DNA from 4 places in the Rhizobium sp. WYCCWR 11146 genome. Region 1 is predicted to be linked to each of the others. Evidence: predicted binding sites of a transcription regulator. Region 1 holds the regulator's gene; each other region holds the start of a gene.

What was found. The regulator LexA, encoded in region 1, represses DNA repair genes until DNA is damaged. The targets are predictions, from matches to a motif close to TGTTCNNNNTGTGTTCNG.
Region 2: HX899_RS06430 (DNA-processing protein DprA) is a predicted target of LexA. The motif match lies at 1,592-1,609, and genes of this name have one in related genera.
Region 3: HX899_RS24250 (fibrinogen-binding protein) is a predicted target of LexA. The motif match lies at 1,389-1,406, and genes of this name have one in related genera.
Region 4: HX899_RS12140 (ribonuclease T2 family protein) is a predicted target of LexA. The motif match lies at 1,806-1,823, and genes of this name have one in related genera.

The regions. Positions count from the first base shown of each region.
Region 1 is NZ_JACCEY010000037.1:139,836-142,933, reverse strand. Features, by position in the region: gene kdsA (3-deoxy-8-phosphooctulonate synthase) at 1-134, opposite strand, end outside; gene HX899_RS28315 (VOC family protein) at 131-1,024, opposite strand; gene lexA (transcriptional repressor LexA) at 1,222-1,941, shown strand; gene HX899_RS28305 (ComEC/Rec2 family competence protein) at 1,922-3,098, opposite strand, start outside.
Region 2 is NZ_JACCEY010000010.1:70,420-73,517, forward strand. Features, by position in the region: gene HX899_RS06415 (DUF3991 and toprim domain-containing protein) at 1-143, opposite strand, end outside; gene HX899_RS06420 (hypothetical protein) at 321-500, opposite strand; partial or broken gene HX899_RS06425 (SOS response-associated peptidase family protein) at 966-1,560, shown strand; gene HX899_RS06430 (DNA-processing protein DprA) at 1,702-2,613, shown strand; gene HX899_RS06435 (hypothetical protein) at 2,576-3,098, shown strand, end outside.
Region 3 is NZ_JACCEY010000026.1:26,495-29,592, forward strand. Features, by position in the region: gene HX899_RS24245 (response regulator transcription factor) at 1-569, opposite strand, end outside; gene HX899_RS24250 (fibrinogen-binding protein) at 1,418-2,365, shown strand; gene HX899_RS24255 (hypothetical protein) at 2,508-3,098, shown strand, end outside.
Region 4 is NZ_JACCEY010000016.1:435,593-438,690, reverse strand. Features, by position in the region: gene ettA (energy-dependent translational throttle protein EttA) at 1-952, opposite strand, end outside; gene HX899_RS12140 (ribonuclease T2 family protein) at 1,050-1,790, opposite strand; gene HX899_RS12135 (alpha/beta fold hydrolase) at 1,949-2,878, shown strand; gene HX899_RS12130 (DMT family transporter) at 2,927-3,098, shown strand, end outside.

The DNA.
Region 1 (3,098 bases):
GCAACCATGAAGGCGTGGTCGCGGCTCTCCATCTGGCAGGGACCGGCAATCAGCGACAGGCGGCCGGTATTGGAAAAAGTGACCTGGCCTTGGCCTTCGCCGATCCTGACTTCGGAATTCGTATCAGTGCTCATCGTGTTTCCTCGAAGGCGAAGAGCGTGCCCTGCCCGGGCGCGGGCTTCACCAGAATGCGATTGTTCTTGCGCGTGTATGTCACCCCGTTAGCAGCCAAATGCGCTTCTGTCACGGCAAGATCGGCGACAGTGAAGAGGATTGCCCGGCCGCGCAGGCCGCGATCTGCGGATGAGCCGGCGATGTCGAAATAGGCCTCCAGCCCTTCCGGCGTCATCAGGCTGATTTTCGCATTCGATGCTGCGATATTGACGCCGAACCCGGTCTTCTCGACTGCCGATTGCGCCACGGCAAGGCTGACGAAGGCAGCGAAGGCGGCCGGCTCCGGCGTGCAAAGCGCGATCTCGATTAGGCCGGTGACGCCATTGGCATGCGTCTCCAGCGCGGCGCGGTCAGCCGGCAGCGTGACGCGCTCGACGGTGAAGAGCAGGAGATCAGGCGCGCGCAGGTCGCCGGCGAAAGCCAGCTTGAAGCCGGCAATCGTCTCGGAACCGTCCGGCATCGTCATCGGCCGGGTGAACTGCAGCATCTCGCCGGCGCTCGATCCGTTGCCGACGAAATTCTGATGATCGATGCCGGCATCCTTGCTGCCGAAAGCCAGCCCCGAAAGCCCCTCCTCGCCGCAGCGGAAGCGGAAGGCCTGGTTGCGGGCGGTGAAGACATTGCCTTGCCGCGCTGATGCCTCGCTCTCCTCGACGCTCGCAATCCCGAGCGGCTCCAGATAAGTCTTGTCGGCAAAGAAGACGCAGGCATTCTCCGTTCCGAAGGGATGGCGCGCATCGGCGGCAACGGTGAAGCCGAGCTTGCCGAGCCTCTCGCGCGCCAGATCGATATTGACGACCGGCAGCACGACATGATCCAGCGGGTGCGGTTTGGCGGAGTGCTCGTTCATGATATCCCCTCTCCTAACACGGCAGAGATGTGTGAGAGTGCCGCCCAAGGCAAGACTTGTGTGCCAATCCGGCGAATGAAAATAAAAATCTCAACGAGTTGGCGCCAAGTTTTACGGAAATTTAGCTACTTGCGGAACACATATGGAACATATAGTGTATGTTCTGGATTTGTTTCAATCACGAGGTCACAACGTCGATGCTCACGCGCAAACAACAGGAGCTTCTCCTTTTCATTCATGAGCGCATGAAGGAATCCGGCGTTCCGCCATCTTTCGACGAAATGAAGGATGCCCTGGATCTCGCTTCCAAGTCCGGGATTCACCGGCTGATTACGGCGCTGGAGGAGCGTGGCTTCATTCGCCGCCTACCGAACCGCGCCCGTGCGCTCGAGGTCATCAAGCTTCCGGAGGCCTACAGCCCCAGCATCCAGCCCCGGCGCGGCTTTTCGCCGAGCGTCATCGAGGGCAGCCTCGGCAAACCTCAGCCGGTCGCCGCCCCCGCTCCCGCAAAACCCGTCGCCGACAACGGCAACTCGGTCTCCGTGCCGGTCATGGGCCGAATCGCTGCCGGCGTGCCGATCTCGGCGATCCAGAACAATACCCACGACATCGTCGTTCCGGCGGACATGCTCGGCTCCGGTGAACATTATGCGCTCGAGGTCAAGGGCGATTCGATGATCGACGCCGGCATCTTCGACGGCGACACCGTGATCATCCGCAATGGCAGCACCGCAAGTCCTGGCGACATCGTCGTTGCTCTCGTCGACGACGAAGAAGCGACGCTCAAGCGCTTCCGCCGCAAGGGCGCCTCGATCGCGCTGGAGGCCGCCAACCCGGCTTACGAGACCCGGATTTTCGGGCCGGACCGCGTCAAGGTTCAGGGCAAACTCGTCGGTCTCATTCGCCGCTATCACTGACATTGGCCAGGCCCGATTCGGTAAAACTGTTGCTGCGCCAGTCATAGGCGCGATGGCGCATCCATGGCCGCGACAATGCATCGAATGCGGTTGCGACCTCCAGGCCGGTGTCCGTGAAGCGCAACTCGATGGAACCCGTCCTGCGCAGCGTCTCACCGGTGAAGAGCGTCGCACCTGAGCGGCAATTGTTGAAGCGAAGGCGGACCGATGTCACGACGATATCGGCCGCGTCACATGCCGGGCCGAGATAGGCGGCATTGTCGATGACGGTTACCACCTGACCATTGCCGAGCCTTGATGTGCACCAGGCCTTCTTGACGCAGGAAAAGCGGTTTGCGTCACCGCCCGCTGCGGCCGCCCGCATCGCGGTCCTTGCTTCGTTCTGCTGATCGCGGGAAAGCCTGACGCGGCGGTCTTCTCCCTCAGGCGGGATAGCAGGACCATCCAGCATCTTCGGCGGGTCATGCTTCGGCAGGACTAGCGCTCTCTGCCACTGGTCGAAGATGAAATCCGGCGGTCTTTCACGGTTGGAAGCCATTGCTGCCGCCTCGACCACCGCGACGAGACTGCCATCCTCCGAAATCACCAGATCCGGCGGCCGGGGAACCGGTAGAAGCAACAGGATGAGTGTTGCGACCGCGATGATCGATGTGCCGGCATGGCGCAACCGGGTACGGAGCAGCGTCAGCAGCAGAAAGCCTGCCACGGCTATCGCGAAATACCAGGCGGGCATGCGGCCGACGTCGATATTGCCATCCCAGCCGGACACCGTCTTTGCGACCGCGATCACCAGATCGAGGCCGAATCCGACGACCTTCCAGGCCCAAACATCCAGACCGAAAGGCATTAGCAGCATCGCCAGCAAGCCGGCCGGCATGACGATGAAGGAGATGATCGGCATCGTCGCGAGGTTCGCCGGCAGGCCGTAGGCGGTCAGGCGATGAAAATGCTCGATCGAAAACAGCGCGGTGGAAAAACCGCCGATCAGCGAGGTCAGGAAGACGCCGCCGAAGAAGCCTGCAACTGTAACGAAGGGCCTGATGATCGGCAGCTTCAGGAAGGCGTTTTCGCGGACGCGCCGGTCCTTCCACAGCTGATAGCCCGAGACCAGCGCCAATGTCGCCGCAAAAGACATCTGGAAGCTCGGACCCAAAACC
Region 2 (3,098 bases), on a different contig from region 1:
ATCACGATGACGATGTCATCGTCTCGCCGGAATTTGACTGCCCGGCGCGTGCTTTCTTTCCTGTCTATCGCGAAGCCCTCATGCTCAAGGACGGCTGCGCATCCCACCCGGGTACGCAGCTCTTCGATGTCATTCTTTTCCATATCACCTCCTTTAGCTTTCCTGACTGTTCGGACTGGCTGCGTCCAGGCCGCGAAGATGGAAGCGTGCAAGGGCGCGGTTCGCAATGTGCAGATCTGCCGGGAAAGATCGCGGCGAAGCCTCCCTTGCGCGCGCATCAGCGCAAGCGGCACGCCTTCCCCCCCGAAGGGGTGATCGGCTCAATGAGCCGATCCATAGGCAAAGGGGTCATATTCGTTGATGATGGCGTCCTCGTCGCCGTCATACTCGGCGGAAGGCATGACGCCGATCTCACCATCGATTTCGAAGAGGGTGACCGGGACCATCAGGGTCTGGGCAAGATCGAGTGCGTGGTTTTGTGCGAGGCTGAGATCCGACATGTGAGGCTCCATCCAGTGGCGGGGCCGATCCCCGCTCGATGGCACCCGTTTGATCCGGGCCTGACCGCGGTCACCTCGGCGGCGCAGCCAGAGAGGTCGCAGGGACTGCGAACCCCTTGCGGGTTGACCGTCCAAGGACGGGACTGGATTAGGGATGCCAGACAAGAGAGCTGGGTTCGGCAACGCCATTGGTTGGAGCGCAATAGCGTTCGGTCTGAATTGCACGGCCACTTTCGTGATCAAGCAACCTGCTGGTTCGGCGACGACGAAGGGATGGAACTTCGCGCCATCGGCCTGCTGGGATGGGAACATTGAGGTTACCTCACGTGTTGCTAGAGACGCTGATCGACGCACGCGTCAGGGATGACAGCCCGAAGGGTGAAGACTTGAAATTCAAGGCTTCAGCGCAGCCAACAGCCCGGTCCCGGAGGGTGACGCCATACTCAGGAAAGCCAGGTCTCGCCTATGTGCAACGATTATGAACAACACATCCGCTACGCGGAATACTGCAAGATGATGCAGGACCTGGCGCTCGGTATCCCCACGCATCAAACCGAACTGGATATGCCGCATGCTGACGACATCAAGATCGGTGACAGCGCCCCGGTCATGCGAGCTGCCGACGACGGTATCGTAGAGTTGGTACAGATGAAGTTCGGGTTTCCCGCGACCGGCAAGGGCGGCTCGGTTTTCAATTTTCGCTCGGAAGGCAGACATTTAGGCGACAGCCACCGCTGTCTTATTCCAGCCAGCGCCCTTTTCGAGTTCACCGGGAAGAAATATCCGAAGGCGAAGCACCAGTTCGCGCCCAATGGTGCTCCATTCATGGCGGTAGCGGGAATATGGCGCCAAGGCGAGGGAAACCATCCGCCGGCGTTTACGATGCTGACCACAGAACCCGGCCCGGATGTGAAGCCATACCACGATCGCCAAAGTCGTCGTCCTTCAATCCGAAGATTGGAGTGCATGGATTGACCTGACGAAGACCGAGGCAGAGTTGCTGCGGCCACTTCCGCAATGTTCGCTAGCGGTTGAGACCGTGCGGTCAGGAAACGATTAGGATCAGCACTTGTTAGCGTCATGGATATTGATGTTCTCTATTTGTTCTCCTATAAGGTGTTAAGAATGCGTTGGGCGGCTCGATTAAGCTTGACGCATCCTTGCCATGGCATGTGAATGAAAAAAGAACTGGGCAGGCAAAATGAAGCAAGCGACTCTTTGGAACGTCAAGAACGACGTGGGACCTTTATTTGATCCTATCGATGCCGCGCTGGAACTTGGCGCGTACGAGGCAATGTGGACCGAACAAAACGCAAGCTTCAAATCACTTGCAGAAAAGTTCGCAGAATCTCCTGATGCCCGACCATCTGATTTCATCCCCCCGGAACAGGCAAGGCTGGTCGCAAGCCGGGTTATTGACAAGCTCCGCGGTCCTGATGGGACGCGTTTTGATGTGCGGGTCAGGGGCGAACTCGAATATCCCGAGCGGTTGCGGCAAGCCACCCATCCCGTGGAACTCCTTTATTTTCAGGGCCGGTGGGAGCTGATTGCGACGCGATCAGTAGCCGTTGTGGGCACCAGAAAACCAAGTGGCGAGGGGTTGAGCCGGGTTAGGCATCTTGTGAAGAGGCTCGTGCAAGATCAGTTTACAATCGTATCGGGCCTCGCTGAAGGCGTCGATACGGAAGCTCACAACGCTGCAATTGCAGCTGGTGGTGAGACGATCGCGGTCATCGGCACGCCCTTGAACCATGTCTACCCGAAATCGAACGCGAGCCTGCAGGAGCGTATCGCGAAGGACCATTTGCTGATCAGCCAAGTCCCGCTAGAGCGATATGAGGCTCAAAACTTCCGAGTGAACCGTTTCTTTTTCCCCGAGCGGAACAAGACGATGTCGGCCCTCACGGAGGCGACCATCATCGTTGAAGCCGGAGAAACATCCGGAACGCTGGTGCAGGCGAGAGAGGCTCTTAAGCAAAAACGGAAACTCTTCATTTTGAACAGCTGTTTTGAACGATCGGATCTGACGTGGCCGACGCGGTTTGAAGCCGAAGGCGCCATAAGAGTACGCGAATATGACGACATCAGACGCGAGCTGGTCAGCTCGTCTTAGGGTCGTAGGCGATCTCGAGCGCCCCGATCACTTCTATCTTGATGATAGCGATACCTGCGCGTATTTCGGTACGTATACGCCGCGGGCGGGATTCGCTCACAGTTATACAAATCAGATCATCAGCAATCTAAAGAAGAGCCCCTCCGTTCGCAACACCGGACAATGGCAGCACAAGCAGCGCGCGATTGCCAATGTCGGGGCCGCGATTGCCCAGAACGTCAACGCTAACAGCTGGCAGAATACAGTATTTGTCCCCATTCCGCCGTCGAAACGGCGAGATTCGCAAGAATTCGATGACCGAATGTTGCGCGTGGCTCAAGCGATGGGACACAACGCAGATGTGCGCGAAGTGCTTTATACTGCGGTGGAACGAGAGGCCAGACATACAAAGACTGATCGACGTGACCGCGATGCGTTGCGAGCATCGCTAGCAATTGATCCTCGCTTTGTCGCCAACCCCAAGCCGCAAGTCGTTCTTCTCGATG
Region 3 (3,098 bases), on a different contig from region 1:
GTCAAAGCGGAGATGCTGTCGCGTCTCAGCTTGAGCGCATTGCTGCGGGCCGCATCGACCGATTTTGTCTGATAGAGTGAAGGCTCCAGCTGGGCGTTTTTGTTGGTGAGGCGATTGAGAAGTGCTGACGGAAAATGTTCGCCGCCCTTCATCAGCAGATCCACTGCAGCCATGAAGACATCGAGCCGCAGGTTGAGTGGCAGGACGCCATCGATGATCCGCGCTTCTACCAGCCGGCTGACATAGGGCTCGAGCATGTCGATAGCTTCGACGACAAGTCCGATCGAGGTTTCAGGGTGGTTTTCGCGGGCAGCCTGCAGCGCTTCGTGAAGCTCCGGGCCGGGTATATGATAAAATAAAACGAGTTTCATATCGCTGGCATCTTTTTCCAGCATCGGCTTTGTACTCGTTATGCTTGACACTTCACAGTTCGGAAATTTCTTTGCCAGTGCTTCTACCATGCATTCTGAAAATAGATCCGCCTTTGCTACCACTAGTATAGTATCTCCGGACGGACCCAACTTCCTTCCCTGGTCCGCATTCTCCATTCCTGAGCCTGTCATGAACATTTACGCCTCCCCTAGCGTTACACTTTACTAAAACGTTGAGCGATGGCGGGTATAAGATAGTAAGAAATGCCGGCCCCGAATGTCATCGCCTTATTTTTTAGACATTTCTTAATTATGTTAATACGGATTGAGAAGGAAGGAAATGGCCCAAAGTGATTAGTTTTAACGGACAAAAAACGATACGATACAAAGCTTTGGTTGTATTTTCGCTGCAATATATACTTCAGGGCTATATTTGCTCCGACTATAGATGATCAGTTGAATGTAATATTTCAGTACAAATTGTCATATTTTAGTTATGCAGGGCGGGCCGGATATGAGACAGCAAACCGTCGACAGGTGCCTTTCAACCCTGCAGCGAATGCCGGGGAGCCCTGGACTATAGCTGCTCGCCGATGCCGACGCCGAACAGATCTTAGCGCTCCGACGACTGGAGCTGTTCGAGGGCTATTCGGGCAGGGCAAATCGGCCTTAGCCCGAATTGGTGTCTATCGGATCCGCATTTTTTCCAGCATTCTGTGATCGTCGTCCAAGTGGCGACATGGAAAAGCCAGGTATCGTTATGCGTTTTTGATGCATGGCCTCCATTATAGGGCAACTCAACGAAAAGAAAACCTGACTACTCCCTATCCTTTGCAGGATTCGGAGCCGGATATGTGCGGCCTTGTACTGAGTACGTACGTTCCCAATACCAACGGTTTGATCAACAAATCGCGAAGAAGCCGCAGATGACCAGTATCGAATACATCTGCCGATGTTAACCGCATCGGAGCGAGCGCGAGTAAAATCCCATTTGAGATGAGAGGGATTTCGAAAAGCTGCTCCGGTTTTTTTCTGGAGAAACTTGAATGTCTGACGATATCGAAATCACGAAGGTCGGGGCGCTTGCCGACGGCTTTGCCAACAGCGCTGTCAATTCAACTGAAGTCGACGACGGCTCGACCGGTTATGTCGGCGTCGCCAATGGCGACAATCGCGACAATAAAGACAACAGCGTCGACGTGGACGTCAAGGCTGAGATCGATGTTGCCGCCAACAACGGCGACAACCGCGACAACGAATATGACTGGAGCTACAAGTCCGACGACGATACGAGCACCAAGACCACGACGACTACCGACTCCAATAACGACTACGACTGGAGCTATGACAGTAAGTCGTACAGCGACAACGATACCGACACCAAGACGATCACGGACACCGATACCAAGACCGTAACCGACACCGACATCAAGACCGTTACGGAGACGGAGACGGATACGAAGACGGTCTCCGACAGCAACAACACCTCCGACAGCTTCAACAAGACGGACACAGACTTCGCCGTCATCGAGGACGTCAAGGACTCCAACCTCGGCGTTGCCGGACACGACCTCACCTTCAACCTCGGGGACGACTTCTCCTTCACTCTCGACGTCGACAGCATCCTGAACAATTCGCTGACCGGCGCAGGCAATGACAGCGGCTTCAGCGCCGTCCAGGCGAACCATCTGGCCGACCAGGATAGCGCCTGGAACATCAAGATGGACAACGAAGGAGCCCAGAACCACCTGAATGCCAATGGCGGCACCGCCGATAGTGCAGAAGGCCTGGACATGGACGGCAAAGGCTGGGATCTCAAGGCTGGCGACGACGCCACTGGCTCGAGCGCGGCCGATGCTTCGGCAATCCTTGCCAATTCCGGCTTCCACCTCGAACTCGTTCAGGGTGCGAACCTGCTCAGCAATACGGTCGACTCCAGCGTCATCGGCGGCAATTCTCATGTCTCCGACGTCGGCGAGGATACCAGCACCTGACACTGACCTCCAGCGACCAAGACGAACTGCACCGGCTCAAGCCGGTGCAGTTTGACTGCTTGAAAACGATTTGACGACCACACCACGGCTCCCGGCGGGTGCCTCCAAGGCCGATCGTCATCTCGAATGGGAGGGCCGAACCATGCATATCGAGAAGATTTCGGAAATCATTGCGCACTTCATCGGTCTCTTCGAGATGACGACCGACGAGATGAGGTTGCGCACCAACTATGCCGAAGGCGCAGGACCGGGCGCGGATGGACCGGCTCTGCCGGATCAGGATGCCTTTAGCGCCGCCTTCTCTTCCGATCTCCAGCTCAAGGATTACGATCCGGGCATCAATTACAAAAGCGGCAGCTACGAAATCGAATTTGGCCCGGCGCGCCATTTCGGCCGCGTCTTCGAAGAGAGCCTCGAGAAGCTGGCGGCGATTGCCGGAAAGGACATCCCGTTACCGCATTTCGGCGATCCTACGGATATCGTGCTCACAGATGAGCCGGAACTGACAGTCTTTGCCGGGCCTGGTTCGGCGATCAGTCATGTCCTCCAGGTCAACGCCCTTTATGACGACGACTATCTCGATATGACGGACGGCGTCCATGCGCCTCGAGACACGAGTTTCGTCATCGAGCGGCTGGCGGATTTCAGCACCAAGGCCGAGATCTTCACGCCTTTTGCAAGCCTCCACCGCACCGATACCTATGATGGTGCCCTGAAGATCGCCGAGGATCTC
Region 4 (3,098 bases), on a different contig from region 1:
TGACCACCTGGCCGAGGCGCTCGCTGACCGGGATGATGATCTGCGCGTCGCCGGGACGCTGCTTCTCGGCGGCATCCACCAACTGCTCATAGGACTTGATACGCGCCTTGGATTTGGCCTGACGAGCCTTCGGGCTGGAAGCGATCCATTCCTGTTCGCGGCTGATCGCCTTCTGGCGCGATGCGTCTTCGCGGCTTTCCTGCAGCATGCGCTTGGCTTTCGCCTGCAGGTAGGCCGAGTAGTTGCCTTCGTAGGGGATGCCACGGCCGCGGTCGAGTTCGAGAATCCATCCGGTGACGTTGTCAAGGAAGTAGCGATCGTGGGTAATCATCATCACGGCGCCCGGATAGTCGCGCAGATGTTTTTCGAGCCAGGCGATGGTTTCGGCGTCTAGGTGGTTGGTCGGTTCGTCGAGCAGCAGCAGATCCGGCTGCGAAAGCAGCAGGCGGCAGAGCGCAACACGGCGACGCTCACCACCGGAAAGGCTGGTGACTTCGGCGTCGCGCGGCGGGCAGCGCAGCGCTTCCATCGCCATCTCGACCTGGCTTTCCAGATCCCAGAGGTTCTGGCTATCGATGACGTCCTGAAGCTTGGCGCCCTCTTCCGCCGTCTCGTCGGAATAGTTCATCATCAATTCATTATAGCGATCGAGGACAGCCGTCTTCGAGGCGACGCCTTCCATGACATTCTCGAACACCGTCTTGTTGGGATCGAGATGCGGCTCCTGCTCCAGATAGCCGACCGTCGCACCTTCGGCGAGCCAGGCTTCGCCGGTATACTCCTTGTCCTGACCTGCGATGATGCGCAGCACGGTGGATTTACCCGCGCCGTTCGGACCAAGGATACCGATCTTGGCATCCGGGTAGAACGAAAGGTGGATATTCTCCAGGATCTTCTTGTTGCCATAGGCCTTGTTGAGGCCGGACATATGATAGATGAACTGACGTGCCATGCTGCGCTGCTCCGGGCGGGAAACTTCGATTGTGCCGCTATGTAGGCGAAACAGCGCCTGCGGGCAACGCCAAACCCGGTTTACTCAGGATTTCCGGTCAAAAGCCCGCAGCATCGACGACGCCCTCGTCACAGCCGAACGATGTTTTTCCAGCACCCTGGATCAGATCGGCAAGCCCGGCACTTTTCGCCGATGCCGCCCCGGCGGCTTCCGAAAGCCCGATCGTCAGCTCGCTGATCATCCTGACATTGCCGGCCCGCCGGCAGCTCATCTTGACGCGGTCGCCGGCACCCGGGCCGAAGCTCTTGTCGAAAGCCGCCTTGATCGCGTCGGCCTTGACCGGCTTGCCGATATTGGCAGCGAAAAGATCGCGCACCGCCGACGCGTTGAGTGCGCCCACGAGATGCACACCGACACCGAAATAGTCGTCGGCGCTCATCTTCGTGCAGGTGCCATGCTTCACCCATTCATGCCGTTCCAGGCCGGATTGCGTGCCGGGCATCGCCTTTGCGAGCGCCGTCTTCGTCTCCGCCGCAAGCGTGACCTCCGGCAGCTTGTTCCAGTCGCCATCCTTGTCGGCGGCCTTCTGCTCGGCGCTTACGCCGCAATAATCCTGCCGCATTGGCCAAAGTCCGTGCAAGGAAAAGTTCGTCGCATCGGGACGCTCGCCGGTCTGGCTCGCACACTCGGCCTTCTTCTGGTTCGTCTGGCAAAAGGCCGGCTGCCAGCTCGCCGCCAGAATGAAGCGGGTGCGCCCGCCAGCCTCCTGCGCCACGGCGGCGCCGGCAATAACCATCGACACAGCGAACGACAAGGTACGCAATTGCATGCTGCTCATTTCAACCCCCAAAAAAAGAACAATACAGGAACAAATAAGCATCAAAATCAAAAGGCCGCAACCCTGAATCGCAACAAGGCCACAAATTGTTATCAGATAATCAAATACCCATGTTGCAATTACCCGGCGATCTGGTCTGTTGCCGCCGGGAGGATCACATGTTTTCTGAAACGCATAGGCTCGCCGTGCCAGGGGCGTCGCTGGCCTATCACCATGCCGAGGCCATCACCCCGGCACGCGGCATCCTGTTGATATCGCATGGCTTGGCCGAACATTCGAAACGATACCGCTCCTTTGCCGAGGCGATGGCGGCGCGCGGATATCATGTCTATGCCCATGATCATCGCGGCCACGGCGAGACGACGGCGCCCGACGCGCCGATCGGCCGCTTTGCCCGGCGCGGTGGGGTCGAAAGGGTGATCGGCGACGTCATCGCCATGCGCAGCCATGCGGCCTCCCGCCATCCCCGCCTGCCGGTGATCCTTTTCGGCCATTCGATGGGCGGCCTCATCGCCCTCAACGCTGCCGTCACGGCTCCGGCCGACTTCGACGCCGTCGCCGTCTGGAATTCGAATTTCGCCGTCGGCCTTGCCGGCCGCGCCGCCCAGGCGATCCTGCTTGCCGAGCGCATGCTGAAGGGCTCCGACGTGCCGAGCGGCATGTTGCCGAAGCTCACCTTCGGCGCCTGGGGCAAATCCATTCCCGGCCGCCGCACCGAGTTCGACTGGCTGTCGCGTCTTCCTGATGAAGTCGACAAATATGTTTCCGATCCGCTCTGCGGCTTCGACGCCTCGGTCTCTCTCTGGCTCGATCTCTTCGAGCTGACCTTCCGCGCGCCGCAGAAAATCCACCTCGACCGGCTGCCGCGGGACATGCCGATCCATCTGGTCGGCGGCGGAGAGGACCCGGCGACGGAGCGTGGAAAAGCCGTGCTCTGGCTGTCAAACCATTTGAAAGGCCAAAGCTTCTCCCGTATCAGCACTGAGATATATCAGGACATGCGGCACGAAACATTAAATGAGATCGGCGCGGAGGCGGCGATCGCAGCCTTCGCCGAGTGGTGCGACAGGGCCGTCGCAAGATCCTGAGCGACCAATATCCTGAGTGACCAATATCCTGAGTACAGGGATTTCATCATGAACAGCACCTCCGCCCGCCCCGTTTCGTCCGCCTCCGACGTGACGATGGGGCTTGTGCTGATGTTTATCTCGGTGATGTTCTCGCCGCTCATCGATATTTTCGCCAAGCTTGCCATCGTCACAGTCCCGTCCGCGGAGATCACCGCCGGCCGCTTCGCCGTACAGGCGC